3 regions of the Endozoicomonas montiporae CL-33 genome follow, and region 3 is predicted to be linked to each of the others. Evidence: predicted binding sites of a transcription regulator. Region 3 holds the regulator's gene; each other region holds the start of a gene.
The links. Region 3 encodes FNR, which switches genes on or off when oxygen is low (the NO sensors DNR and NnrR bind a similar motif). Its sites were predicted from a motif close to TTGATNTANATCAA; they were not measured.
Positions count from the first base shown of each region.

Region 1: a site for FNR is predicted at 2,126-2,139, ahead of EZMO1_RS08865 (DMSO/selenate family reductase complex A subunit). Genes of this name have one in related genera too.
Region 2: a site for FNR is predicted at 3,913-3,926, ahead of nagE (N-acetylglucosamine-specific PTS transporter subunit IIBC). Genes of this name have one in related genera too.

Region 1 is NZ_CP013251.1:1,970,776-1,980,838, forward strand. It holds molybdenum cofactor riboswitch at 1-47, opposite strand, end outside; gene mobB (molybdopterin-guanine dinucleotide biosynthesis protein B) at 159-701, shown strand; gene moeA (molybdopterin molybdotransferase MoeA) at 694-1,935, shown strand; gene EZMO1_RS08865 (DMSO/selenate family reductase complex A subunit) at 2,275-4,704, shown strand; gene EZMO1_RS08870 (DMSO/selenate family reductase complex B subunit) at 4,718-5,338, shown strand; gene EZMO1_RS08875 (dimethyl sulfoxide reductase anchor subunit family protein) at 5,341-6,183, shown strand; gene modC (molybdenum ABC transporter ATP-binding protein) at 6,316-7,398, opposite strand; gene modB (molybdate ABC transporter permease subunit) at 7,398-8,060, opposite strand; gene modA (molybdate ABC transporter substrate-binding protein) at 8,074-8,769, opposite strand; gene moaE (molybdopterin synthase catalytic subunit MoaE) at 8,811-9,272, opposite strand; gene moaD (molybdopterin converting factor subunit 1) at 9,278-9,529, opposite strand; gene moaC (cyclic pyranopterin monophosphate synthase MoaC) at 9,694-10,063, opposite strand, start outside.
Region 2 is NZ_CP013251.1:4,016,897-4,026,959, forward strand. It holds gene gap (type I glyceraldehyde-3-phosphate dehydrogenase) at 310-1,317, opposite strand; gene EZMO1_RS28420 (hypothetical protein) at 1,951-2,448, shown strand; gene nagE (N-acetylglucosamine-specific PTS transporter subunit IIBC) at 2,500-3,900, opposite strand; gene EZMO1_RS18405 (ABC transporter substrate-binding protein) at 4,132-5,403, shown strand; gene ptsG (PTS glucose transporter subunit IIBC) at 5,616-7,067, shown strand; gene EZMO1_RS18415 (hypothetical protein) at 7,478-8,158, shown strand; gene ptsG (glucose-specific PTS transporter subunit IIBC) at 8,435-9,889, shown strand; gene EZMO1_RS18425 (ATP-binding protein) at 10,057-10,063, opposite strand, start outside.
Region 3 is NZ_CP013251.1:3,657,761-3,667,823, forward strand. It holds gene EZMO1_RS16750 (hypothetical protein) at 1-78, opposite strand, end outside; gene ccoG (cytochrome c oxidase accessory protein CcoG) at 829-2,304, shown strand; gene EZMO1_RS16760 (FixH family protein) at 2,355-2,909, shown strand; gene EZMO1_RS16765 (heavy metal translocating P-type ATPase) at 2,927-5,407, shown strand; gene ccoS (cbb3-type cytochrome oxidase assembly protein CcoS) at 5,410-5,616, shown strand; gene EZMO1_RS16775 (sulfite exporter TauE/SafE family protein) at 5,699-6,418, shown strand; gene hemN (oxygen-independent coproporphyrinogen III oxidase) at 6,584-7,969, shown strand; gene fnr (fumarate/nitrate reduction transcriptional regulator Fnr) at 8,400-9,158, shown strand; gene EZMO1_RS16790 (adenine phosphoribosyltransferase) at 9,280-9,822, shown strand; gene EZMO1_RS16795 (hypothetical protein) at 9,972-10,063, shown strand, end outside.

The sequences.
Region 1 (10,063 bases), 1.7 Mb from region 3:
AACCATGCCATGGGTTTAGGCCCGGAAGCTCGGCGCTCTTTAAAGATAGAGTTGTTACGGGCTATCCTAACCATCTGTCACGGTGATTGCTATATGGAAATGCCGCTTTGTGAAAAAATGTTTATGATATTGTTCGATATTTGTTGAATTTGTGCGTTATGCAAGCTGTAGAGTGTCAAATACCCCTGATTGGTTTTGCGGCGTTCAGTGGAACCGGCAAAACCACTCTGTTGGAAAAGCTGTTGCCCCTGCTGGTCAAGCGAAATCTCAGAGTGGGAATGGTGAAAGCCTCACACCATGATATTGAGCCGGATAAACCGGGAAAAGACAGTTATCGTCTGCGTCATGCCGGAGCCCTGCAACTGGTGCTCAGTACGCCGCACCGGTCCATCTGTTATACCGAGCGAAATCCGGAGATATCACGAAAGTTATCAGACCAGCTCCGGTTGCTGGATCTTGAACGTCTGGATCTGGTGGTGGTTGAAGGCTTTCGGGACGAGCCTTTCCCGAAAATAGAACTGCATCGTCCGGTTCGAAATAAACCACTGCTGTATCCGAATGACGCCAACGTGATTGCGATTGCCAGAGACGATCAGGGCTATCAGCCGGAGCGTCCCATGCCTGTTCTGGACCTTAATCAGCCAGAACAGATTGCTGATTTTATTTTTACCACAATATTAAAGGAAACTTCCCATGACTGATTGCTGTTCAGCCCCGGGACTGATGCCTCTGGAACAGGGACTGGAAAAGCTCTGTCAGGAAATCACCACGGTGACAGAAACTGAAGCGGTGATTCTGGACAATGCGCTGGACAGAATTCTTGCGCAGAGTGTGATTTCACCGGTGAATGTACCGTCCCACAACAATTCAGCGATGGATGGTTATGCCCTTCGTCTGGGTGATCTGGCCAATGCGGATACGTTGCCGCTGGCCGGACAGTCGCTGGCGGGGCATCCGTTTCAGGGTGAAATGCCGGCAGGGCACTGTGTCCGGATTATGACCGGTGCCAGCGTACCGGATGGTGCGGATACAGTGATTATGCAGGAGCAGGTAAACGTCACCGATCATGGCATTCAGTTTTTGAATAAGCCCAACAAGACAGGCAGCAACATTCGTCTGGCGGGTGAAGATATCCCGGAAGGCTGTGAGGTGTTTACTGCGGGTCATAAAGTACGTGCGCAGGATCTGGGGCTTCTGGCTTCACTGGGTGTGCCAGAGGTAAACGTATATCGTCGTATTAAGGTGGCGCTTTTTTCTACAGGCGATGAGCTGAAGCTGCCCGGTCAGTCGTTGGGTCCGGGTGATATTTACGACAGTAATCGTTTTGCCCTGAAAGCCATGTTAAAGCGTCTGGGAGCTGACATTCTGGATCTCGGACTGATTGCCGATGACCCGGATGCTTTGCGACAAGCCTTTTCGGAAGCCGACTGTCAGGCAGATGTTGTCATTACGTCAGGCGGCGTGTCGGTGGGGGATGCTGATTTTGTGAAAGATATTCTGCAGGAAATGGGCAGGATGTCGTTCTGGAAGCTGGCGATCAAGCCGGGTAAGCCGTTTGCCTTTGGACGACTGCCAAACAGCTGGTTTATCGGACTGCCGGGTAATCCGGTGTCTGCAACCGTCACCTTTCAGCAGTTGGCGACACCGGCGTTGATGCATCTGATGGGTGCCAGACAGGCAGAGCTGCAAACCATTCAGGCCATCTGCAAAACGCCCCTGAAAAAAGGCCCCGGTCGTCGTGAGTTTCAGCGCGGTATTCTGTCAACGGGCGACAATGGTCAGATGGAAGTCGTTACCACGGGCAGTCAGGGTTCTGGTGTCATGCGCTCCATGGGGCTGGCGAACTGTTATATCGTTCTCCCTGAGGAGCAGGGTAATGTGGCAGAGGGTGAGCAGGTGACGGTTCAGCTGTTTAATCATCTGTTGATGAACTGATCTATTAGTCACCACCATTTAACCGATAACTCCGTCATTTTTCGAGATGGCGGCAAACCTGAATAATTCTCAACTGCGGGTACGTCAGGGCTTTGCGGCATCTGACAAGTGTATGTCGCATCGGTGTTGGTAGCTCGTCGCATAGCCACTGAACGTTATATTTGATAGCACAAAAAATAGTCATTAAAAATTGATCCAGATCAATTCTGTCTTCTAAATCCAGCCGTTAGTATGCACGCTGTCTGAATCCTGACTGAGCGATTCTTATTCAGCAGCGGCGTGCGACTGCTCAATAAGTGTTCTGCTACTCAGGTCAAACCAAGCTGACCGGAACACTCAATGAAAAACTGGCTTGATAAAACCATCCTGTCGCCTATGAAACGGCGAAACTTTATGAAGTGGGGCTCTCTGGTAGGGGGAGCTGCTGTAGCCAGCGCAGGACTGCCATTGAAGTCTGTTGCCAAAACCGCTTCTACTGCTTCAACAGCCTCTGAAAACAAAACTACCTGGTCCGCCTGTATGGTGAACTGTGGTAGCCGTTGTGCGCTGCGTGTTCACACGACTGACGGCGTAATTACCCATGTTGAAACCGATAACCGTGGTGATGACCAGTACGGCCAGCACCAGATGCGTGCGTGCCTGCGTGGTCGTTCTATCAAGCACCGCGTATACAACCCTGATCGTCTGAAATACCCGATGAAGCGGGTAGGTCAGCGTGGTGAAGGCAAGTTCGAACGCATCAGCTGGGATGAAGCCCTGGATCTGATGGCGGACAAGCTGAAGTACACCATCGACAACTATGGCAACGACGCTATCTTCATGACTTACGGTTCCGGTACTCAGGGTATGCGTACCGACGGTAAGGATTCTTTCAAGCGTCTGTTTAACATGATGGGTGGCTTCCTGGATTACTACGGTAACTACAGCTGGGGTCAGATCATGATGGCGACGCCGTTTACTTACGGTAATAAAAAGCCAAACTCCTACGGCAGCTTTACCTCCGAAATTGAAAACGCCGAGCTGTTGGTGATGTTCGGTTACAACCCGGCAGAGACCCGCATGAGTGGTGGTGGTGAAATCTACGACCACGTAACAGCACAGCGCAAAAAGAATGTTCGCACCATTATCATCGATCCGCGCTATACCGACACCATGCTCGGCAAGGAAGATGAGTGGCTGCCAATCCGTCCGGGTACCGATGCTGCACTGGTCGAAGCGATTGCCCATGTTCTGATTACCGAGGACATGGTGGATCAGGCATTTCTGGACAAGTTCTGTCAGGGTTACGATGAAAAGACCCTGCCAGCCAGCGCGCCTGCCAATGGTCATTACAAAGCACACATTCTGGGTCAGGGTGCTGACGGTATCGAAAAGACCCCTGAATGGGCTGCTGGTATTACCGGCATTCCAGCCAAAAAGATTATTCAGCTGGCTCGTGAAATTGGTACTGCTAAACCTGTTTACATTACTCAGGGTACCGGTATCCAGCGTCAGTCTAATGGTGAGCAGGCTTCCCGCTCCATTATTATGCTGCCGATTCTGACTGGTAACATCGGTCTGCCTGGCACTAACACCGGTGATATGCCAGGTAACTTCAGCTATCCGGCGGCTCGTCTGCCTGTCGGCGACAACCCGATTAAAGTGCGTGTGCCGTTCTTTAAGTGGGTGGATGCGATCTGGCGTCACGATGAAATGACTGACATTACAGACGGTATTCAGGGTGAGAAAAGCCTGAAAAATCCGATCAAATTCCTGATCAGTCATTCCGGTAACGTGCTGATGAACCAGCATGCCAACCTGAACAACCAGAAAAAAATCATTGGTGACGAAAGTCTGGCCGAGTTCATTGTTGTGGTGGATAACCACATGACCGCCAGTGCCCGTTATGCAGACCTGTTGCTGCCGGACGTGACCACCATCGAGAACAACGAAGTCAGCTCCGACGGATATTCTTCCGGTGTGATGGGTGGTCTGTTCCCGCTGGTACGTGCCATTGAGCCTTTGTACGAGACTAAATGTTCTTACGACATGTGTGTGGGTCTGGCCGAGCGTCTGGGTATTAAAGATCAGTACACAGAAGGTCGTACCCGTGACCAGTGGCTGGAACATCTGTATGCCGGTGCGAAACAGAAAGACGACAGAATTCCTACACTGGAAGCACTGCGCGAGCAGGGACCATGGCTGATTATGGCGCCGGAAGAAGGTCGTATTGCTCTGGAAGATTTCCGTAAAGATCCGGTGAATAATCCAGTTGGCACGCCATCCGGTCGTATCGAAATTTACTCCACCGGTCTGGAGAAAATCGCCAAAGAGTGGATTCTGCCGGAAGGTGATGTCATCACCCCGATTCCACAGTATGTGAATGCCTGGGAAAGCCATCTGGACCCGAAAACCAAAGACTTCCCGTTGCAGCTGGTGGGTTATCACACCAAAGGCCGGGTACATTCCACTTACCACAATATTCCCGAGCTGCGTGAAGCGGTGTTTGACGGTGTCTGGATGAACCCTGTAGATGCCGCTGCCCGCGGACTGAAGAGTGGTGACCGGATTCGTGTCTGGAATGACCGTGGTGAAATTCACGTCGCCGTTAAGGTAACACCACGCATCATGCCGGGTGTGACCGCACTGGGGCAGGGCGCCTGGTTCAAACCAAACCGTAAAGGTATCGACAAGGGTGGCTGCCTTAACACGCTGACCTCCGAACGTCCGACACCTTTGTCCAAAGGTAACGGACAGCACACCATGCTGGTTGAAATCGCCAAGATCTGAGGGTACTGAATAAATGGCTCAAATGGGATTCTATGTCGATACCAGTAAGTGTACCGGCTGTAAAACCTGTCAACTGTCTTGTAAAGACACAAACGACCTGCCTGTAGGGGTCAACTACCGTCGTGTTTACGAATACGCCGGTGGTGACTGGGTGCAGCATGAAGATGGCACCTTCAGCAACGATGTGTTTGCTTACTATGTGTCTGTCAGCTGTAATCACTGCGCCGAACCAGCCTGTGCCAAAGCCTGTCCTACAGGTGCCATGCACAAGCGCGAAGAAGACGGTCTGGTGGTCGTCAATGACAGCGTATGCGTCGGCTGTCGTTACTGTGAAATGGCTTGCCCCTACGGTGCGCCGCAGTTTAACCCGGTCAAGAAAGTCATGAGCAAGTGCGATGGCTGCTACAAGCGTGTTGCTGAAGGTCAGCAACCGGTTTGTGTCGAGTCCTGCCCGCTGCGTGCGCTGGAGTTTGGCCCGATCGACGAACTGTGTGCCAAATACGGCAGCCGCGCCGATGTGGCACCACTGCCGGATCCAAAGCTGACTGATCCATCGCTGATCATTGGCACCTGTCGCAATACCCGCCTGACCGGTGACACCACAGGCAAAATCGAGAATCCACAGGAGGTGTAATCGTGAGTCAGTTATCTCTGGTTTTCTTTACCGTTCTGGCGCAGAGCGCCGTCGGTTTATTCGTTGCACTGGGTTTGGTGGAAATGCTCGCCAAACCGAACGAGCAGGTCATGACCCGCTCGTTCATGGCGGTGTTTGTCCTGCTGGGTATTGGTGCTGTGGCATCGGTGACTCATCTGGCGCAGCCGCTGCGTATGTTTAATGTGATGTTTGGTGTGGCTCACGCTTCGCCACTGAGTCTGGAAATTGTGGCACTGAGCCTGTTTGGTGGTGCAGGTGTCGTTTATACCGCCATGCGCCTGTTCGGTATTGCGCCGGGCCTGCAAAAGCTGTTGCTGCCTGTCGCCATGGTGCTGGGTATCGTACTGATTCTGGCCATTGCCAAAGTGTACACGCTGGCGACTGTGCCAACCTGGAACAGCAACTGGACCACTTTCCAGTTCCTGATGACGGCTGCTGTGGTAGGCCCTCTGGCAGCCGCTGCACTGTTGCGTTTCCAGTCCGTTGAACTGGGTGCTGTGCAAATGCTGGCTGACAAAGCGTTGGCGACCACCGTACTGATGACCATGGCGATGGCTCTGGTTGGTTATGTGGGTTATCTGTTCTGGCTGGGACAGTTGCCGGTAGCCGTTAATCCTCTGGCGATGCTGAGCTATGGTCAGATGCTGGCAATGGTTCGCATGGTACTGCTGGTGGGTGGTGTGCTGATGTTTGCAGTGTCTGCCCTGCGTGGCGGCAGCTGTGGCTATCAGGCCGCTACCAGCTTTGTGATGGTGCTGGTGTCCGAGTTTATGGGACGCGCCTTCTTCTACGATATCTACCTGAGTGCCGGCTCCGGCATGTAATACCCTATAGGGTATTAGTGATATCGTCTGACAGCCCCGAACTATTTGTTACTGGTTTCGGGGTTGTTTTTTCTTCACTTGAACAAATTCCGGGTAGGTATCAATTGGGCAGTTAGTACTGTTTGGTCAATGTCAGACTACCTCCAGCCCCGATGATTTAAAGCAGGCAAAAACGTCTTTTCCAACACCCAGTTGCAATCGGTCAAACGATTTTCTGGTGATCTGGCAGATCAACTCCTGTTCACCCAGACTCAGGCAGAGTAATACGTGATGATTACCTTGCTCCTGTACGCTGGCAACATGAACCGGAATGCAGTTCAGGATACTGGATGATTCCAGTGGTGTGAGTGTCAGACTGATTTCACTGGCTGGCAGCACGACCCTGACCTGAGTGTTTTCAGGAATATCGAGCTGACCCACATGCAGCTGGTGTCCATCGACCTGGATATCGGTCAGTCCATAGTGAGGGTGATGTTCCAATACCGTGGCGTCCAGAGCAGACAGCTTCTGGTCATTGTTGCCCTGATCTTCCAGACGATTAATCAACCGACGACAGCTGCCTTTTTCAATCACCTGACCCTGATGCATGAGCAACAAGTTGTCTGCCAGTCGTGCTACCTCTTCTTTCGAATGGCTGACAAATACCACAGGGATATTAAATTCCCGCTGAATCTGTTTCAGGCAGGGCATGATGCTGAGTCTGGAAGACCAGTCCAGCGATGCCAGCGGTTCATCCATTAACAGCAGGGAAGGGGCATTAACCAGCGTACGGGCAATGGCAACCCGCTGCTTTTCACCACCGGAGAGTTTATCGACGGTTCGCTCCAGCAAGTGTCTGATGCCCACCTGTTCAATGATGTCATCAAAGGATAGGGCAGACTGATCTGGCGTTGCACGTTTCAGGGCAAACTGCAGATTGCCCATAACCGTCAGGTGCGGGAACAGTCTGGCTTCCTGAAAAATGTAACCAATGCCTCGCTGTTCGGGGGGAAGAAAAACCCCCTGCTCCGAGTCCAGCCATGTGCGACCATTACAGGTTATTTTGCCCTGAACGCCTTTTTCCAATCCGGCAAGGCAGCGCAGCAGTGAGGTTTTGCCACATCCGGAGGAACCCATAATGCCCCAGATGCTGTCCAGAGACAGACTCTGCTCTACCTTTATATGAAAATGATCTCTGGGTAACTCCAGAGCAAACTGCAGGGTGTTGGACTCCATCAACGCAGGCTTCCTCGACGGTCAATACTGTACAGCACGACCAGTAATGTCATGGCAAAGGCCAGCAGACCTCCGGCAATGGTGTGGGCGGTATCAAACTGTTGGGTTTCCACCGCATCAAACAGGGCAATGGACAATACCTGGGTTTCGCCGGGAATATTGCCACCAATCATTAGCACAACACCAAACTCGCCAATGGTATGGGCAAAGCCCATGCAGGCGGCCAGCAACAGTGCCCGCCGGGTGTTGGGCAAGACGATATTGATAAACCGGTCCAGACGACGTGCGCCCAACATGGCAGCGGCTTCGAGCAATCCGTGATCGAGTTGTTCAAAAGAACGCTGCAGGGGTTGTACGACAAAAGGCAGGGAATACAGTACCGAGGCGACGACCAGTCCGGAAAAGCTGAATGCCAGTGTCGAACCGGTCATATTGAGCCAGAACTGCCCTATGGGGTTGTTAGGCGAAAAGGCCAGCAGCAGATAAAAGCCCAGAACGGTGGGAGGCAAAACCATTGGCAGGCCAACCAGTGCTTCTATAACCGGGCACCAGCGACTGCGCATGGTAGACAGTTTCCATGCCAGCGGGATACCAATCACCATCAGAATAAGTGTGGTGACAAACGCCAGTTTCAGGGTCAGCCAGACTGCTGCTGATAACATTTATGGGGTTTCCTTACTTCGCGGGTCGATAACCCTGACTTGCAATATAAGCCTGACTGGTGTCGTTGAGCAGATAATCCATGAACGCTCTGGCTTTGGGTTCTTTACTCTGTTTTAACAGCACCAGCTCCTGCCGGATGGGAGCATGATAGCTCTCTGGAATGTCCAGTATCCGATTCTTCGGTTGATCCAGTACCTGTGCTTTTGCCACCAGACCCAGATCAACATTGCCACTGGCAACAAACTGCCAGGCCTGCTGAATGCTGGCACCCTGCACCAGTCGGCCCTGATAACCCTGCCAGAGGTTCATTTTTTCCAGTGTTTGCTGTGCTGCCGCACCATAGGGAGCCAGTGCCGGATTGGCAATCGCCAGACGACCTTTATAGGCTTCCAGTGTTTTCAGTGTGACCGGCTGATCCCTATGACTCCAGAGAACCAGACGACCATAGGCATAGGTTTTACGGCTGTCAGGTACAATGAGGCCATTTTTTTCAAGCATGGCCGGACGTTCGTCGTCGGCAGACAGAAACAGGTCAAAAGGCGCACCATGACTGATCTGGTTGTAGAGAATGCCGGACGATGCCGAAGAAACCAGCACTCTGGCATCGTGCTTCTTTTCAAACTGTTCAGCCAGTACGTCCAGAACGGGTTTGAAGTTGGCGGCTACGGCGACCCGGATGGTGGAGGCAGAAGCCAATGGGCTGATCAATATTATCAACAGCGACAGGCAACAAAACAGTTTATTTCGTACTAACCCTGCCATCGTTGTGCAGCATCCTTGTCACTTTGCCGTTCTTCAATCCAGCGGTCACCTTCGGGTGTTGTTTCTTTCTTCCAGAAAGGAGCGCGGGTTTTCAGGTAATCCATAATAAAATCGCAGGCAGCAAATGCGTCCTGTCGATGGGCACTGGCAGTGCCGACAAAAACGATGCGATCGGTCGGATGCAGTTGACCGACCCGATGAATCACACTCACTGCATAGAGCGACCAGCGTTCACTGGCTTCATCAATGATGGTTTGCAGGGCGCTTTCGGTCATGCCCGGGTAGTGTTCCAGATACAAACCACTGACATGATCGTCGAGGTTATTGTCCCGTACCAGTCCGGTAAACGTAACAACGCCGCCCACCGCAGCATTGTCGGATAACCTTGCCTGCTCCAGAGCCGGGTCAAAATCGTCGGTTTGGACAGAAAGGTGAACAGTGGTTGTCATGATGATTAACCACCTGTGACCGGTGGGAAAAAGGCGACTTCGTCACCGTCTTTCAGTTCGGCATCACGGCGGGTCATGGCCTGATTCACCGCCACCAGAGTTCGGCCATCTTCCATCACCTCACGCCAGTCGTCGCCTTTTTCCGACAACTGTTTGCGCAGTTCCGAAAGCGTAGCTGGCTGCTCGTCGGCAGATAGCATCAGTTCATTACAGTTCAGCTGCTCACGGTAGCTGGCAAAAAATAATACTTTCATCATGTTTTTACATCACTGTAGGTTGGGACGAGCGAAGCGACCTCCCAACACGGGAGCTGAATGCAGTCACCGTAGTAGGATTCAATTCAGGCTACTGTGTTTATATCAAGTCACCGTGTTGGGAGGTCGCGTTCCGCTCGTCCCAACCTACGTATCATTGCAAGTAATTAGTGGCTGGCTTTATAGTGACCGCTTTTGCCGCCACTCTTTTCCAGTACCCGAACTCCGTCAATCTGCATGTCTTTGTCTGCCGCTTTGCACATGTCGTAAATGGTCAGGGCGGCGACAGATGCGGCCGTCAGGGCTTCCATTTCAACGCCGGTTTTACCGCTTAAACGACAGCAGCTTTCAATGCGAATGCGGTGGTGTTCTGGCTGTACTTCGAACTCGATGCCAATGTAGTTCAGCATTAACGGATGACAGAGGGGAATCAGGGTTCCGCACTGCTTTGCCGCCTGAATACCGGCAATACGAGCCACAGCCAGTACGTCACCTTTTTTCAGGCCATTGTCCTGAACCAGTACCAGGGTTTCCGGT
Region 2 (10,063 bases), 360 kb from region 3:
CAGTATAGTCTTCGACCTGTTGTGGGTGATGAACTTTGACCAGCCTGCTCTGTGACAACAGTCAATGTGAACAGATACGTTCGGCCACGAGGGTCTATTCAGAAAACTCTGAAAATACGAGCACCGTCTTCTTTTTACTACTGCTCATAACACAGTCCAATTACAACTCATGAAGAAACATTTCGAGTAAAACATGAGTAAAACGGCTGTTTACATCTTCTGCGGATAAAAAGTGACACTTTTCTTATCCGGCTTTTACAACAAAAACACAGGCCCGAAAAAGAGCCTGTGTTTTCATTCAAACAACACTTAGGCGTTCATGAAAGCCTTAGCGGTGTCCAGCATACGGTTGGAGAAGCCCCACTCGTTGTCGTACCAGGACATTACCTTAACCAGGTTGCCTTGCACGCGAGTCTGGGTCGCATCGAAGCTGGAAGAGAACGGGCAATGGTTGAAGTCCATGGAAACCAGAGGCTGGTAGTTCACGTGCAGAACCTTGCTCATAGCTTCGGAAGACTTGGCCGCAGCAGCAACGATTTCGTTTACTTCTTCAACAGTAGTTTCGCGGCCAGCAACGAAGCTCAGGTCTACCAGAGATACGTTGATGGTAGGTACGCGAACAGCCATACCGTCGAACTTGCCTTTCAGTTCTGGAACAACCAGACCAACAGCAGCAGCAGCACCAGTAGCAGTCGGGATCATGTTCTGTGCAGCAGCACGAGCACGGTACAGGTCGCTATGGTATACGTCAGACAGACGCTGATCATTTGTGTAAGCATGAATAGTCGTCATCAGACCCTTTTCAATGCCCAAAGCATCATTCAGCGGCTTGGCAATTGGCGCCAGGCAGTTAGTGGTGCAAGACGCGTTAGAGATAACGGTCATGTCAGAAGTCAGAGTCTCGTGGTTAACACCGTAAACGATAGTAGCGTCTACGTTAGAACCAGGAGCAGAGATGATTACTTTCTTCGCACCAGCGTCCAGGTGAGGCTGACAAGCGTCCTTGGAACGGAATACGCCAGTACATTCGAATACTACGTCAACACCCAGCTCAGCCCATGGCAGGTTGGATGGATCGCGCTCGGAGAAAGTTTTGATTTCGTCGCCGTTTACGAACAGCGCGTTTTCACCTTCTTCAACCTGAGCGTTGAAACGACCGTGTACGGTGTCGTACTTGGTCAGGTGAGTGTTAATTTTTGCATCGCCCAGGTCGTTGATAGCAACGATCTGGTATTCATCACGGCGACCTGCTTCATACAGTGCACGCAGAACATTACGGCCGATACGGCCGTAGCCGTTGATAGCGATTTTGATCATGACGTCTCCAATACCCTTAGTCACAGCGGACAAGCCGCTATAGCCTTTAGTAAATAGGATTTTTTGAGCGAATGCAGCCTAGTGAAAATACCTACCCATCTCTACAAACACCTTTAAACACAAGGGTTTACAGAGATTACCAGCCTCACTAAACAAACATTCACACATCAGGACAGCAACAGGCAAGCCGTTCACAGGATAAACAATGTATACCCAGAACCACTCCAATCATTACAGCAAAATGCACGACAAGACACAGACGTGAACACGCTATATCACCCGGTCAAAAAAACTGATCCTGATCAATAAAATCAACTATTGGTCAACCACAGAGCCTGAGTCGAAAATACCCCCAAAACATACCAGCCTGAGAGTTTCCTGAAACAAGCCTGCCCGCTACCAGTAGCTGTCTGCCTCAGTAGGACAGTTCACAGACGACAAAAAGCCGAGCCACCCCAGCAAGCACCAGCCTTTAAACAACATCATGTTGCAACCTGATACTTCCGAGTTTGCTCAGCTTATTCTAGAAGCAATCTCATGCACTTGCTGTGCCTGAGGCTGTTTCCAGTCATTTTTATCTCTTTGCCTGCAGATTGAAATATAGCCATCATTAGCGGCTATACCTAACTTTCGATGAGTTTCGACTACAAATCAGTCGTTAAAAGGACCATCAAACATCTGCCGGCCGATCCGGACAGCGGATCAGAGAAATCATTACTTCAGGGTGGTGATGAACTCAGCCAGGTGAGATACCGCACCTTCAGCACCTTCGCCTTCACCGATGATGGTCACGGTGGAGCCTTGGGTCAGACCCAGAGTCTGCAGCTTGAACAGACTCTTGGCGCTCGCCTGCTTGCCAGCAGCTTCCAGTTTGATGTCGCATTCGAAGCCTTTGGCTTCTTTTACGAACTGAGCAGCTGGACGAGTGTGCAGACCATTTTCAGCAGTAATAACTACGTCTTTCTTGAACATTGTATTTCTCTCAATAAGCGTGGAGATTTTGCGAGCGTTGAAGCGGCTGGATTTAAAAATAATAAATCAGCACATCCGGATGCTCAAACTAAAAATCAACGGGGCCACACAACGGCAACCCCTTACAATTCTATTGAAATAGAAAGTAAAACGAATTGATATAGCGGCTTGTCACTATTGTCATGTTTGCAAAACCTTTCAGAACAGCCGTTACGCCAGTTCCTGCCTGATTTCTCCGGCAATAATTTCTGCCTGTGGCCCCAGAATAACCTGAAGGTTATTGGCACCAAGCTTCACCACTCCCTTAGCCCCCATAGCTTTAAGGCCCGGCTCATCAATTTTATCACGATCTACCAGAGTCAGTCGTAAGCGGGTAATACAGGCGGATACAGAATCAAAGTTGTCTTTACCGCCCAGCAACTCAATAAATTGCCTGGCTCGCCCGGATTCGGAAATCTCCCTGTCCGCCCCCTGTTCAACATCCTCTTCATCACGACCCGGCGTTTTCAGGTTAAACACCCTGATCGCAAAATAGAAGGTGCAGAAGTAAATCACAGCAAAAGCCAGACCAATAATGACCAGGGTCACAGGTTTAGTGGCCAGCCCCCAGTTAAGTACCATATCAAAGGCACCGGCGGAAAAACCAAAACCATGAAGTACGCCAAACCAGTTAGTCACCACCAGCAATAAGCCGGTCAGAACGGCATGGACGACATACAAACCCGGAGCCTGAAAAACAAATAAAAATTCCAAAGGCTCAGTCACACCGGTAAGAAAGGCTGTCAGGCCAACCGAAAACAGCAGGCCACCCACTTTCGCCCGATTCTTTCTGGGTGCAGCAAGATACATCGCCAGGGCAGCCGCTGGCAAGCCAAACATCATAACTGGATAAAAACCAGCCATAAACACGCCTGCCGTGGGGTCGCCTGCAAAGAAACGTGGCAAGTCGCCATGAACAATGTGACCCGCCGCATCCGTATATTCACCCAGACCAAACCAGAATACAGAATTAACAACATGGTGCAAACCAACAGGAATGAGCGCCCTGTTCAGCACGCCATAAATGAACTCCCCTAAAGAGCCAGAATCAGCAACCCCGGTTGCAAAAGCATCAATACCAGACTGAATGGCAGGCCAGACAAATCCGGCAACCACAGACATCACAAGGGCAATCAGGCCCGTCATTATCGGCACAAGCCTTTTACCACCAAAGAAAGCCAGGTATTGTGGCAACTGAACGGTATGAAAACGGTTATAGCTATGCCCGGCAATAACACCGGCAATAATGCCGCCAAAAAACGACATATCGATGTTTGTATTGATGGTTTTGGCTGCTGCCGTCAATACAAAGTAACCGACCGCACCTGCCAGCACTGCGGAACCAGCATCATCTTCCGAAAGTCCGGCGGCAATACCCATGGCAAATAACAGTGGCAAGTGACTGAAAATTGCATTGCCCGCTTCTGCCATAAAGGCAATATCCAGCAAATCCGGTTGCCCGATGCGCAACAGCAGGGCAGCAATAGGTAACGTTGCTATTGGCAACATCAATGCCTTACCCAAACGCTGCAAATAACCTAAAACATCCACAACCGTACCCCTGCATGTCATTATTTTTGCTGTTTGATTTCGATCAAAGAATGCCGAAATCAGTTTTCGGATGAAAATGTAACGGGTTACAAAGCTGCACTTCAAGTAGTTGCACGTATTTAAGACCGGCCATTAACCTGTAATTTGGTCTACTGCAAAATAGTCCTTCCAGTGATGGATTAACAAGTTCTGTTTAAATCTCCCCGATTTTTTAACGAAGCTCGTAACAAACCAACGGTTGAATGCTCACCCATGATTCTGCGCCTGCTGATAACAACACTTCTAACCTGTCTGGCCTCTTCAGTGGTGGCAGGAACTACACCCCATAACGAAACCCGGGGCTTTATCAATGTGCTCCACTGGTGGACCTCCCCCAGTGAAGCCGCAGCGGTTGATGTATTAAAGCAACATTATGCCCGGTCGGGATTTGCCTGGGCTGATCAGGCTATTGTTGGCGGCGGCGGCGGCAAAGCCATGACTGTATTGAAGTCCCAGATTATCTCTGGAAACCCGCCTCATGCTGCGCAGATCAGTGGTATGGGCATTCAGAACTGGGCCAGCCTTGACTTGCTGAGACACATTGACGGCTCTGCAAACCGCAATCAATGGCGAAATGTCCTGCCACAGTTTGTATTGGACACGGTGCAGTTCCGTGACCGTTACTACGGCATTCCGGTAGGCATTCATCGCAACAACTGGCTCTGGATTAATCCAACCGCCTTTGAAGACACCGGGTTGGCAATCCCATCCAGTTGGGATGACCTGATTGCCATTGCCCCACGCTTGCGTCGAGCAGGATTCATTCCACTGACACACGGTGGCGAACCCTGGCAGCAGGCAGCCATTTTCGAGTCTGTTGTACTTTCAGAAGGCGGAGCAGACTTTTACCGTCAGGCTCTGGTTGAGCATGATGAAGAAGCACTGACCAGCCCCACCATGATCAAAGTGTTTCGCAAGCTGAAGCAGATTACATCTTTAACACCCAATGACCGGAGCAGAAGGCCCTGGGATCAGGCAACCAGGGAAATCATCAACGATGAGGCCGCAGTGATGCTGATGGGAGACTGGGCGTTGGGAGAGTTCAAAATGAGCGATCAGCTCGAAGGCGTAGATTTCTACTGTCGCCCCGCCTTTGGTACCGAAGATCATTTCATCTATAACATCGACAGCTTTGTCATTTTCAACCGCAAACGCTTCAAAGACCGTCAAGCTCAGCAATGGCTGGCACAACAACTCATGAACAAGGAAACCCAGATCGCCTTCACCGATAAAAAAGGTTCCATTCCTGTTCGAATGGACGCCACAGATCAACTCGAAGGTTGTCAGAAAAAGAGTCTGAATGCGCTAAACAAAAGCATCAAAGAAGGCACTCTTGTACCCAGTATCATTCACGGAATGGCGGTTAAAGAGTCCCTTCAGGCACCCGTCATCAACTTTGTCAGCAGCTATATGTCCGTCCCGACCGCCACTCCCGAACAGGCAGTCATATCGCTATCTGCAGCGCTTTTGGCCCCCGCAAAATAGCCATGACTTATTGACACGAAATTGACTTACAGCAATGCATTTTCGTTCGCACTTTTTGCAGAAAGAGTTCGTTACATTTCGTTTACCTCCTTTACCCAAGAGGTACGGACGTTTTGATACTCTCCGCCCACGATAACAATCAAACACAGGCTCACACCTGACAACAGTGTGTGTGCCGTTGACCAGACTCAATCATCACGAGGTTTCACACCATGTTGCAAAACGCCTTTGGGGTGCTGCAGAAAATCGGCCGAGCGCTGATGCTGCCTGTAGCCATTCTGCCAGTCGCGGGTATCCTGCTGGGTATCGGTGCTGCTGATTTTAGTTTCCTGCCTTCCCTGCTGAGTCAGGTGATGGAACAGGCCGGTGGTGCCGTATTCGGCAACCTGCCACTGCTGTTCGCCATTGGTGCGGTACTGGGTCTGACTGACAACGACGGCGTCTCCACTCTGGCGGCTATCGTGGGTTACGTTGTTATGCTGGCCACCATGGGTCTGGTTGCAGGCCTGATGGGTGTTGAAACCAAGTCCATTATGGGCATCACCTCCATCGATACCGGCGTATTCGGTGGTATTCTGTCCGGTGCCCTGGCGGCGTTCATGTTTAACCGCTTCTACAAGATCCAGCTGCCTGAGTATCTGGGTTTCTTTGCGGGCAAGCGTTTCGTGCCAATCGTAACCGCTTTCGGCGCCATTGCCCTGGGTGCCATCATGGCGTTCGTATGGCCTCCCATCGGTCGCGCCATCGACACCTTCGGCTTCTACGCTGCAGAAGGTAACCCGGTTGCTATGGGCTTCGTATACGGCTTCATCGAGCGTCTGCTGATTCCATTCGGTATCCACCACGTATGGAACGTTCCTTTCCAGATGGAAATGGGTCAGTTCATCAACGAAGCAGGTCAGGTATTCAACGGCGACATCCCACGCTTCTTCGCGGGTGACCCGACTGCTGGCTTCCTGGCAGGCGGCTTCCTGTTCAAGATGTTCGGCCTGCCTGCTGCCGCTATCGCTATGTGGCACTCTGCCAAGACCAAGCAACAGAAGCGTGTTGGCGGTATCATGATCTCCGCAGCCCTGACTTCCATGCTGACCGGTATCACCGAGCCAATCGAATTCTCGTTCATGTTCCTGGCACCTGCCCTGTACGTGATCCACGCGGTACTGGCTGGCTTCGCCTTCGTGATTACCAACTTCCTGGAAATCAAGATGGGCGCGTCCTTCTCCCACGGCTTCATCGACTTCGCTCTGTTCGCAGGTATCGGTACCAAGTCCTTCTGGCTGATCCCACTGGGTCTGGTTTATGCGGCTCTGTACTACAGCGTATTCCGCTTTGTTATCGCCAGGTTCAACCTGAAGACACCAGGTCGCGAAGACGAATCTGCTGGCGGCAAGGTCGAAGTTGGCCCAGAACTGGCTGGCAAGCTGATTGAAGCTTTCGGTGGCAACGCTAACATCAAGTCCATCGACGCTTGTATCACTCGTCTGCGTGTAGCGGTTGTTGACGTGAAGAACGTTGATCAGGCTGCTATCAAGGCACTGGGCGCTCGTGGCGTAATGGTTGTTGGTAACAACATGCAGGCTATCTTCGGTCCACAGTCTGAGAACATCAAGACTGAAATGAACGAACTGAACAAGTCTGGCGGCATGGCTCCAGCAACTGCTTAATAATCCTTTAGCGGATTAAATAAGCAACAGAAACGGGGACACCTCTCAAGGGTGTCCCCGTTTTTTTAAATCACGCAGACCGTTACTTAGAGTCGTATCATGACTATAAAGAAGCAAGCTGCCCTATCGCCCGGGATAATATCAAACATTCTGTCTACTTCGCGCGCGACTGCAGCTCTCTCATCAATCACCCACCACTCACTCACGAACGCTTTTCCGGGGCGCAAATAATGTAGGCACTACGGGAGCCGGAAGAAGATCAATACGACTTCTCAATCATCCAGGAAGATCTGGACTATCTGGCCAAACACGATAAAAAGCTCTTCATTCAGCTACAGGACGCAACCTTTGATCCGGGCCTTCGCGGCGTTCCTGACTATCTTGATGATGCAAAATACGGAGGTGGCTCAGTGCCTCGTATGAATCAACAGGGCGAGCAAAATGGCTGGACCGCACGCCGCTGGGATCCTGCCGTTCAGGAGAGATTTGCAAAGCTTATTGGTAAACTCGGTGAAACATTCGATGGGCAAATCGCCGGAATCAACCTGCAGGAATCGGCCACCGCCACCACATCCGACATTGACCCCGGTTTTTCTGAAGTAAAGTTCGTCAATGGCATCAAATCGAACATGAAAGCACTGGGTGAGGCTTTTCCAGAAAGTACCACCATGCAATACGCCAACTTTATGCCCGGCGAATGGCTGCCGTGGGACGACAAAGGTTACCTCAGAGCTCTGTATGAATGCGGTGAAGAGATCGGCGTTGGTCTTGGCGCTCCGGACCTGATGGTTCATCGGCGCGCTCAACTGAACCACGCTCTGGCCATGATGCACGAGAGTGATTTTAGCGTACCCCTTGGAATCGCGATTCAGGATGGGAATTACATTGGTGAGACAGACTCTCATAAGGTGGTTGAGCAACGCGAGAACATTGTCCCTTTACTGCACGCTTTTGCAAACCAGTTTCTCAAAGTAGACTACCTGTTCCGGGTCAACCAGTCGCCGTATTTTGAAGAGGATGTACTGACTTGCTTTGAGCTACCTGAAGCCAAAACAGCATCAGGGCAACAATCAACGCTTTCAAAGAACTAGCGGCTTTCAGGAATACCTCTCTACAGGTATTCCTCATTTTCTACCACAACCCCTCACCACCAATAGTCATCTGGAATATGTACTCAGAATTACAGAATAGATGAAAACGTTTACACCCTCTTGAACACAGTCTTCGTCTTTTTTTATTGAGTTAAGACAAAAAAAACACTCTCTCACGACTGATAGCCTTCATCCACCCACAGCAACCACGACAAAGCACTCCCACATAACAACGCTGTGTCTGACGACTATTGACTGACAAGAGGTTTTCCAACGATGCAAAATGCATTCAGCGTACTGCAAAAGACAGGGCGCTCACTGATGCTGCCAGTAATGATACTGCCCATAGCTGGTATCCTGCTTGGCATAGGCAGTGCCAACTTTACCCTTATTCCCGACCTGCTTAATGGTGTCATGATCAAAACTGGCAGTGTCATTTTTGGCAACCTGCCACTATTGTTTGCCATCGGCACCGCCCTTGGCCTCACAAACAATACCGGCACCGCCACATTAACAGCCGTTGTCGCTTATCTGGTTATGCTGGCCACCATGGGAGAGATGGCTCAGTACCTTCAGCTGGATACAGTAACAGTACTGGGTATTGAAACCATTAATACGGGCATTCTGGGCGGGATACTGGCAGGCATCCTGACAGCAGTTCTATTCAACCGATTCCACAAACTGAAGTTGCCCGATTATATTGGTTTCTTTGAAGGCATTCGCTTTGTGCCCATTGTTTCAGCCTTTGCTGCCATTCTTCTCGGTGTGGTTCTGACGTATATCTGGATGCCGGTAGAAAGCGCCCTGAACTCATTCAGCCAACAGGCCATCGAAACCAGTCCGGGCAGCATGGGCTTTCTCTATGGATTTGTCGAACGCCTGCTGATTCCATTGGGCATTCATCATATCTGGAACATTCCTTTCCAGATGCTGATGGGCGAATTTGTCACCGCCACCGGTGAAGTGGTGACCGGCGACATTGCCCGCTTTTTTGCCGGAGACCCCAGCGCAGGATTCCTTGCCGGAGGTTTCCTGTTCAAGATGTTTGGCTTACCCGGTGCAGCCATTGCCATTTGGCACAGTGCCAGACCTGAGAATAAAAAGCGCGTTGCCGGGTTAATGTTTTCAGCCATTCTGGCGGCCATGATGAGCGGCATCACCGAACCCATCGAGTTCGCCTTCATGTACATTGCGCCAATGCTTTATGCTATTCACGCTGTATTGGCCGGCATTGCCTTTATGGTCACCAATCTACTCGACATTCGCATGGGCGCCTCGTTCTCACACGGACTGATTGACTATGTACTGTTCTTCAGCATCGGCAACAAACCCTTCCTGCTGATCCCTGTCGGGTTATGTTTCACCGCCATTTATTATTTCGTCTTCCGCTTTACCATTCATTATTTCAACCTGAAAACACCTGGGCGGGAAGATCAACCAGTGTCTAATGAAAAGCTGGCGGTTACACCTGAACTGGCAAGAAACCTTGTACATGCGCTGGGTGGAAACAATAATCTTAAGACCATCGACGCCTGTATTACACGTCTGCGTATTAGTGTTAACGATGCAGACGTGGTTGATCAGGAACGGCTAAAAGCACTGGGGGCAAGAGCAGTCGTCGTCGTTGGAAAGAACTTGCAGATTATCTTTGGGCCGCAATCTGAAAGCATTAAGACTCAGATAGTTGAGCTGGACGAACCAGACTGCAAGCCTTTGACATCACCTGCATAAAATTTTTAACTGATGTTACGCACCTTAAACGAAGGAATCAGGGCTACAGAGCAATGACCTCGTTCGGAAATCTTGATGATTCGTAGAGGGTGCGTAACTCCAGTTTTTAAGAAAGCATGGCTCTGATTGCATGACGATTCAGAGCCACTTACTTAAGGGAAGATAAATTACGAG
Region 3 (10,063 bases):
ACAGAAAAACCCACTCAGATGGCAACCGTCCGGCACTGGAAAATCAAGCTCCAGATACACCTTTTTGCTTCGCAACACTCTGGTCAACTGTTGCACTACATCGCTCTCGCCTGCCGTTTTGCCCGTTACAACCGGGGATACTTCCGGCAAGGGCACAATTCGATAGAACAAGCGATGTTCGCTGAAATCATAAACTCGCTGAATATGAAGAGAAGGATAACCGGAAATCACCGTTGCTATCAGTTGAATAACATACCGGTTTTCGTCTTCGCCCAGTTGAGAAAAGCGATAAGATCTGGAAAACAGATCCAGATAAAAAGGCACCATTGAGCGGAGAGACTGCAGGAACATCGTACCATAGGCGACCCTTGCCGGGCTGAGCTTTGATGACAGCCAGTTCGGGAAAACAGCGTAAGACAGCCCGCCCACCAGCACAGAAGCCAGCGTCATCCTGAATGACGCCTCAGCGCTGTTAATTAAAGAAGACAGATAGGGTGCATGATAAGCCTCGGCCTCCGATGAATAAGATTGATCGTAGTAAGACTGTACTCCACTACCATCAAAGCCCAATGTTCCAAATGGAAGGTCGTGAAAGCGCTGGTCACCAGCACAAGACTGCCTGTTGGAACACAACAGCAAGGCGCTGAGAAAAAAAACTCTCAGGATAAATTTCGTATTATTTGTCACTCTCATCAAAGCTATTTATTTGAAAGACGGGTAATATAGACCATCGAAAATCTGGATAGTTTTTTCAAATAACACCTGAAAGCCTGTATCTAATTCGACGCAGCAACAAAAGAAATCCAAAAAAGCGGTGTTTTTAGCGCAATGAAAAAAAATCAGCCCGGCGAAAATCTCGACAAACCATCCAACAATCAGCTCAGCAAGCAGCTCAGCAAGCAGCTCAGCAAGCAGCTCAGCCATCAACCCAACGAGCAGCCTGAACTGATTGACCTGTACCAAAAGCCAGACCCCATCTACACGCGCAGCTTTACCGGCTTTTTCCGCAATCTCAGGCTACTGGGCGCAGGGCTGCTGATATTACTGTACTTTGGTACGGTTTGGGTTGAAATCAGTGGGCAACAACTGGTGCTGTTTGACCTGCCGGAAAGGAAATTCCATCTGTTTGGCACTACCTTCTGGCCTCAGGACTTTATCTTGCTGTCCTGGCTGCTGATTATCTGCGCCTTTGGCTTATTCGCTATTACCGTGTTTGCTGGCCGAATATGGTGCGGCTACACCTGTCCGCAAAGCGTCTTCACCTGGATTTTTATGTGGATTGAACGTTTCACAGAAGGTGAGCGAAACCGGCGCATGAAGCTGGATCAGCAGCCCATGTCTGGCAACAAGCTGCTGCGAAAACTGGCAAAGCATACTCTCTGGCTGCTGGTTGCACTGGCCACCGGCCTGACATTCGTCGGCTACTTTACCCCCATCCGGCAGCTGGTAGTCGATATCACCGCTTGGCAGGTTCATCCCTGGGCCGTATTCTGGATTGCCTTTTTTACACTCGCCACCTATGGCAATGCTGGCTGGTTGCGGGAGCAGGTGTGCCTGCTGATATGTCCTTATGCCCGTTTTCAGAGCGTCATGTTTGATAATGACACACTGGTGGTCGCCTACGACGAGAAGCGCGGTGAAGCCAGAGGTTCAAGAAAACGCAACAGTGATTATAGAGAAGAAGGACTCGGTGACTGCATCGATTGTCAGGTCTGTGTTCAGGTCTGTCCAACCGGAATTGATATCCGGGACGGCCTGCAGATTGGCTGCATTGGTTGTGCAGCCTGCATCGATGCCTGCGACAGCATTATGGACAAAATGGGTTATGAGCCCGGACTGGTGCGTTATACCACCGAAAACCAGCTGGCGGGCCAATCCCGCCACTGGTTCCGTCCCCGTCTGGTGGGTTATGCCAGTGCCTTACTGGTCATGGTCGGATTGTTTCTCTGGACTCTAGCTCACCGCTCGCCGTTTGAATTTGAAGTATTAAGAGATCGCAATGTTCTGTATCGCACACTGCCGGACGGGCGCATTGAAAACATCTTTACCCTGAAGGTGGCTAACAAGACCGACCGAAATCAGACACTAACTCTCAGCTTCACGGGCATTAACGACTTACAATCCGGCAGTTCGCCTACCTTTGTCGTAGACTCCGGGGAAGTGGCAGAACAGGTCATCCGGCTATCAGCGCCTGTTAATGAATTAACAAGCCCCAGTCAGGATATTGAATTTACGCTGACGAGCCAGCAGCCCGATTCGGTTTCGGTCAGTTCTGGCAGCCGGTTCGTTGCACCGTTAAAATAGCCGTTCACTCATCATAAAAAGAACAACATTCGGACAAGAGGAAGCAGTACATGACCCATCCGGTGAATCAAGAACCTTTTACCCCCTGGTACAGGGAACCCTGGGTCTGGGCGATTCTCGGACTGCTGATGACCACGTTCATCTGGGGCAGTTACCGGATTTACTATGCCTTCAAGATTCAGGACAGCGTGGTGGTGGATGACTATTACAAAAGCGGTAAAGCCATTAATCAGGATCTGACCCGGGATCAGAATGCCCGCGATCTGAACATCGCTGCCCGGCTCTATATTGATGACCTGATGGGTGAAGTACGGGTAACCCTTCAGGGCGATGCTGAAGAGTGGCCTGAGTCCCTGAAACTTAGCCTGCTCTCCCCTACCTTTGCAGACCGGGACAATATCATCACCCTGCAACGCAGCATCAGCCGCGATTCAGGCGTCGTTTACGTCGGCCAGACCGACCATAACCCGTCCGGCAAAACCTATATTCAGCTGGAAACCATGGACGAACTGATTCCGGAAGTCGGTTATGAAACCGGCTGGCGCCTGAACCAGGCCCATACCCTTGAGCCCGGAGCAACGCTTAAACTGCAAACGCATCCTTGATGCAAGGGGAGTGAAACATGAGTAAGGAGCATCATCACTGCTTTCACTGCCATCTGCCTATTCCGGGTGAACCGCCGTTTCACACCGAAATCGAAGGAATACAACAACCCATGTGCTGCCCCGGCTGCAAGGCTGTGGCAGAGGCTATTATTGCCGGAGGTCTGGACAATTATTATCAGCATCGTACCGATCCCGGCTTGCAAGCGGGCACCATCACCCAACGGCTTCAGGAAGAACTGCTGATCTATGACCGGGACGATATTCAGAAAGAGTTTGTTCTCTCAAAAGACGCCTCTCTGAAACAAGCCTCCCTGTTAATTGAAGGCATTACCTGTGCCGCCTGCATCTGGCTGTTGGAAAATCACATCGGCTCGCTAAAAGGGGTAGACCTGATCAGCGTTAACCTCAGTACGCATGAAGCACAGGTCGTATGGAGCCCTGAACAGATTCCCCTGAGTACCATCCTGCTGCATATTCACCGTATTGGTTACAAAGCTCACCCTTGGCGCGCAGACAGACAGGAAGCCTTATTAAAAGAAGAAAACCGTCGTTTTATTAGACGACTGGCACTGGCAGGCATTGGCACCATGCAGGTGATGATGTATGCCGTTGCCCTGTATTCGGGCGCCATCACCAATGATATGAGTGACCCTTACCGGGATTTTATTCGTTACATCAGTGCGATTGTAGCAACCCCTGTCATCTTTTATTCCGCCGCGCCTTTTTTTAAAGCCGCTCTGCGAGACCTGAGAGTCCGTCACCTGAGCATGGATGTGCCTGTCTCTATTGCCATCGGCGGTGCCTATGTGGCCAGCCTGTGGGCAACACTTAATGGCAGAGGTGAAGTCTATTTTGACTCGGTATCCATGTTCACCTTTTTTCTTCTGACCGGACGCTACCTTGAACTGCGGGCAAGGCATGCCACGTCAAGAGCTGCAAGAGCCTTGCAGAACCTGCTACCTTCAAGCTGCCTAAAGCAGGTCGGCGAAGAATACGTCAGAGTACCGGTCGCAGAATTACAGAAAAGCGACTTAGTACGTGTATTACCCGGCGACTCAATACCTGCCGATGGCATTATTACCCTTGGTTCCAGCCGTTTTGACGAATCCATGCTGACCGGTGAAAACCGTCCGGTGCCTCACTCACTTGGAGACACAGTGATCGGCGGCAGTCTTAATGTCGAAAACGCCATCGACTTTAAGGTAACGCAAGTAGGCGCCGAAACCCGCATGTCCGCCATTATGCAACTGCTCAACCATGCCCGACATGAAAAGCCAGCCATTGCCAGAATGGCTGACCGGGTAGCAGCATGGTTTGTCGCTTCAGTACTGATTGTGGCAACCACTGTTTACTGGTACTGGTCGGGCGTTGCTCCCGAAGACGCGTTCTGGATCACATTATCGGTACTGGTGGTCACCTGCCCCTGTGCACTGTCGCTGGCTACTCCTACGGCATTAACCGCAGCCACCGGCCACCTGCATCAACTCGGTTTTCTGATCACCCGGGGACATGTGCTGGAAGGTCTGGAAAAGATTAACCACGTCGTTTTTGACAAAACCGGAACCCTGACCAGAGGTAATATTGAACTGGCTGAGGTAAGAATGATCAGCCCGGATCATTCAAAGACAGATGTGCTTCAGATTGCCGCCGCACTGGAAGCGCATTCAGAACACCCTATTGCTAAAGCCTTTCGCAGTCGCACCTCGGCAATGCCCGCTGAGCAAGTGAGAACTCACACCGGACAGGGGGTAGAAGGTGTCGTTAATGACACTCTGTATCGAATCGGCAGAGCTGATTTCTGTCTGGCTGGACATAGCCCCGCAGCGCCAGAAGGAACAGACCAGTGGCTGATGTTGAGTCAGCGGAATACGCCTCTTTGCTGGTTCCGTATAAAAGACGACAGCCTACGCTCAGAGGCGGGCAACGTGATCAGTCAGTTGCGGCGCAGTGGCATAAAAGTGACTTTGCTCAGTGGTGACCAGACAGCCGTCGTTAGCTCGGTTGCAGAACAGTTAAACATCAGCCACTGGCAGGCAGAGGCGAACCCGGACGACAAGCTTGACTTTATTAAACGGCAACAGCAAAAAGGTGAGCGAATTCTGATGGTTGGGGATGGTATTAATGATGTACCGGTGTTGGCAGGTGCCGATATCTCTCTGGCCATGGGCAGTGCTTCCGATCTGGCAAAAACCCACGCTGACGCGGTTCTGTTATCCAACGACTTAAGCCGTTTACTGGATGCCCGCCAGCTGGCCCGGAAAACACGATCGGTTATTCGACAGAATCTGGCCTGGTCACTGCTCTATAACCTCTCTGCCCTGCCTCTGGCAGCTAGCGGGTTAATTGCGCCGTGGATGGCTGCAATTGGTATGGCCCTGAGCTCATTATTGGTGGTTGGCAACGCCTTGCGCCTGAGCAAGCAGCCTGCTCCGGAACGGCTTCAGGGAACCGATCCCCATGACACAACGGCTGTGCATCAATCAGCTATAAGGGCGTAAACATGGAAAGCCTGTTTATTCTTATTCCTATCGCTGTTCTGTTTATTGCTCTGGCTATCAAGGTCTTTTTCTGGGCGGTCGATAATGGCCAGTTTGATGATCTGGAAGGCCCTGCTCACAGCATCCTTTTCGAAGATAAAGCAACAAAAAAGAGCGCTCAGACTGACACATGTCAGAGTAGTGAGAAAGATAACCACTTACAATCCTAAAAGATGCAAAACACATGATATTTCAGAAAAGCTGTTCAAACAGCTATACCGGCAACAATAACAATACTTCGGAAGTACGGTGATGGAACTTAGCCATACCATGCCTGTTTACCTGACCGCCCTCAGCATCGGACTACTGGGCAGCGCTCACTGTATTGGTATGTGTGGTGGCATTACTTCCGCGTTAAGCCTGTCGCTGCAAGGAAAAAGTCGCTGGCAGATAACGCTTATGATGCTGGCCTATCATATAGGCAGAATTGGCAGCTATGCTCTGGCCGGTTTTATTCTGGGCAGCATTGGCTGGTACCTGGGTGATCTCAGTCGCAGTGTACATACAGCCCTGCGATGGTTTGCCGGCTTTATGCTGGTTGCCATGGGACTTTATATCACCGGATGGTGGCGAGGGCTGATACGACTGGAACAGCTAGGTGGACGGCTATGGAAGCATATTCAGCCCCGGGCCAACCGACTGATGCCTGTTTGCAGTCTGCCAAATGCCCTGGCGCTGGGCAGTCTCTGGGGCTGGCTACCCTGTGGAATGGTTTACAGCACCCTGATCTGGAGCGCCAGTCAGGGCAACGCCCTGCAGTCTGCATTACTCATGGGCACTTTTGGGCTTGGCACCTTACCCTCTGTGTTTCTAACCGGCCTGTTTGCCCGACAGTTAACCGGATTGATTCAGTCCGCTATCACCCGTAATCTGGCGGGATTACTGATGGTTCTGTTTGGTATCTGGGCGATGCCCGGACCTCATCAGAAATGGATCATGTCTTTGCTGACCCTTGCCGGTCACTCCATGTAAATTCTCCAAACCTGACCCTGATCAAACAATTCACTCAACTGTAAATTGTGCTACCTACCTATTGACACATGTCAATTATATAAGAACACCCATTAAATAGACTGAAAGCCTATTCACAAGGTCGATGACAGACTAATGACCTGATAAAAACAATCGAGAATAATTATGAATAACACACCCGTGTGGGATACAGGTCTGATCAGCAAGTACAACCTGTCTGGTCCACGCTACACCTCATACCCAACGGCCGTTCAGTTTTCTGAAGACTTTGATCAAAAGCACTATCAATCCAGTGCCTGGCACAGCTCGGCCACTGACAAACCACTGTCGCTTTATTTCCACATTCCATTTTGTCAGCACGTCTGCTATTACTGCGCCTGCAACAAGATTGTCACCCGAAATACGGATCAGGCGGAAACTTACCTGAAGTATTTATTTAAGGAGATTGAACTTCAGGCTGAACTGTACAATGCAAAGCAGGAAGTACAACAATTGCATCTGGGCGGCGGCACGCCAACGTTTCTGAATGAACAACAGATCAGTGCCCTGATCAATAAAGTGTCTGAACACTTCACACTGTCGCACGGTAACGATATTGACTATTCCATAGAGCTGGACCCCCGTGAAGTAGACTGGCCCATGATGGCAACACTGCGCGACTCAGGCTTTACGCGCATCAGCATTGGTGTTCAGGATCTGGATCCGGTCGTTCAAAAAGCGGTTAACCGGCTGCAAACGGAAGAGCAGATCCAGTCTGTTCTGGATGCTGCACACGCCATGGCCTTCAAATCCGTCCATATGGATCTGATCTACGGTCTGCCTCACCAGACACTGAACGGCTTCATGACCACCATCAATAAAATCATCACCATGCAACCGGACCGGGTGTCACTATTTAACTACGCTCACCTGCCACACCGATTTATGCCACAGCGCCGCATCAGTGAAGCAGATTTACCCGATGCCAGTGTCAAACTACAGATACTGCAACAGGCCACCCGTAAATTATTAGACAGTGGTTACGTGTATATCGGCATGGATCATTTTGCACTGCCCGATGATGAACTGGCGATTGCCCAGGAAGAAGGCACACTGCATCGCAACTTTCAGGGGTACACCACACACAGCCAGTGCGATCTGGTAGGGATGGGCGTATCTTCAATCAGCAAGGTAGGAAAAACCTACGCACAGAACCATACAGACATGGCCGAGTATCAATCAGCCATTGATGAAAACCGGCTGCCTTTGCATCGCGGCTTGAAAATGACGAAAGACGACCAGATTCGCCAAAGCGTTATTAACGAGCTGATCTGTCATTTCAGGCTTGAGCCAGCCATGATTGAACAGCAATACGGAATCGATTTTCCGACTTACTTCCTGTCTGAACTGATTAATCTAAAGCCTTTAGAACAAGACGGACTGGTCTCAGTGACACCCGAAGTTCTGGAAGTAACACCGGCTGGCAAGCTGCTGATCAGAAACATCTGTATGGTGTTTGACCGTTATTTTCAGCAGCAAAATAATGTGAAGCATTTTTCTAAAGTTATTTAAGCTCAGACGTTCAAAGGTTAACTCACTTTAACCGGTTAACCTTTGATTCCCCCAAAAACAGTCAGCAAAAACACCGGCACTATGATCAACTGAAGGCAGAGCCACAAGAATATTCCCTCATCAAATCAGCCTTGCCTGACACGTTTTTTACACAATAATTCCATAGAAGCCCCACAGAGCAACACAACAAAACATTGCTCCTGATGAAACCCAGTACAAACCAGTCGCAAAAAACCTGCTCAAAACCCCAAAAAAGAACAAAACATCCACCAACGAGACTAGGCATTAACCGCAACAAAATGCGACTTGCCGAATTAAGTTTAAAAAACGATCAATATCAACATTCGTAGGTCAACACCGCACTTACACTTTCAAAATATTTTCCATAAAATAGTCAGCGTTTTGCATTTAAAGACCTTGAGGGCACTCGATGACGTCCAAGCCCAACGTCCGACAACCAAGCCATGTGGCCTGCAGGGATTGCAGTCTCAGCTCTCTGTGCCTGCCGCTGGCGTTGAGTGTGAAAGATATTGACAATCTGGATCGCATCATTAAACGCGGTCGTCCGCTGAAAAAAGGTGAGCACCTGTTCCTGGAAGGGGATCCGTTTGACAGCGTTTACGCTGTTCGCTCCGGTGCCATCAAAACCTACACTGCTACTAACGAAGGTGAAGAACAGATTACTGCCTTCTATCTGCCAAGCGAAATCCTCGGCCTGAGTGGTATGGACACTGACGTGTATCCGGTATCCGCCCAGGCTATGGAAACCACCATGGTGTGTGAAATTCCGTTTGAGCAGCTGGAGATGCTGTCTGATGACTTCCCGGAGCTGCGTCGTCACCTGATGCGCCTGATGAGCAAAAAGATCAGGGAAGACCAGCAAATGATGATGCTGCTGTCCAAGAAGAATGCAGATGAGCGTATTGCTACGTTCCTGATCAATCTTGCCAGCCGCTTTCGTCGCCGTGGCTTCTCATCCCAGTCGTTCAGACTGTCCATGTCTCGCAATGAAATGGGCAACTATCTGGGACTGGCGGTAGAAACGGTCAGCCGCGTTTTCACACGTTTCCAGAAAAATGGTCTGATTTCAGCCGTTGGCAAGGAAATTGAAATTCGTGATGCAGTTCAACTATGCTCTCTGGCTGGCGGGAAAGCCGCCGATATTGAGCAGATCATTGCAACAAACTGATCTGATGTAATCGGATTCAGGAGCCTGCCGGATTGTTGAGTACTTATGTACACATCCGGCGGTTGCTTCCGTTCCAGCCACCAAACCTCACATCACACGCACAGTAACTGGTTGCCATTTCATGATCATCGACGATTTTTATCTTAAGTCCCAGATTCGCAGCGTTCCGGACTGGCCGAAGCCCGGCGTTCTATTTCGGGATGTCACCACTATTTTTGAAAACCCCAAAGCCTGGCGCGGCGTGATGGACAGTTTTATCCACCGCTACATGGAACTGGATTTCAGCCATATTGGCGCCATGGATGCCCGCGGCTTCCTGATCGGCTCCAACCTCTCCTATGTACTCAACAAGCCACTGGTTCTGTTTCGCAAGAAAGGCAAGCTACCTGCGAAGACCCTCTCTGTGGAATATGATCTGGAGTACGGCACCGCCAGCCTGGAAGTCCACGCCGACAGTTTGCACAAAGGTGATCGCGTTTTATTGGTAGACGACCTGATTGCAACCGGCGGAACCCTTCTGGCTGCAGTTCAGCTGATAGAAAAACTCGGAGCAAAAACCATTGAAGCCGCAGCCATTATGGATTTGCCCGACCTCGGTGGCTCCCGTCGTCTGCAAAATGCTGGCGTTCCCACTTTTTCTTTGTGTGCATTTGAGGGCGAATAATGCTTCCCGCCACTTAGGAGGCTGTCCGAGAGAGAACCAACCGGTTCTCTCTGTACAATATTTCTTACACTTTATTTCCAAATGTCTGGTGCTTCAGTATTAAGCGGGTGATACGATAAAAATGAATAATGCATAACAAGGATTCAGGCATGGGAATCTGTGCAAAGGAATTGCGCCTCCACGTTGTTCGTCCAACCCTGAAACACCTCCAGATGTGGAGCCCTACGGCTGAAAACCTGTT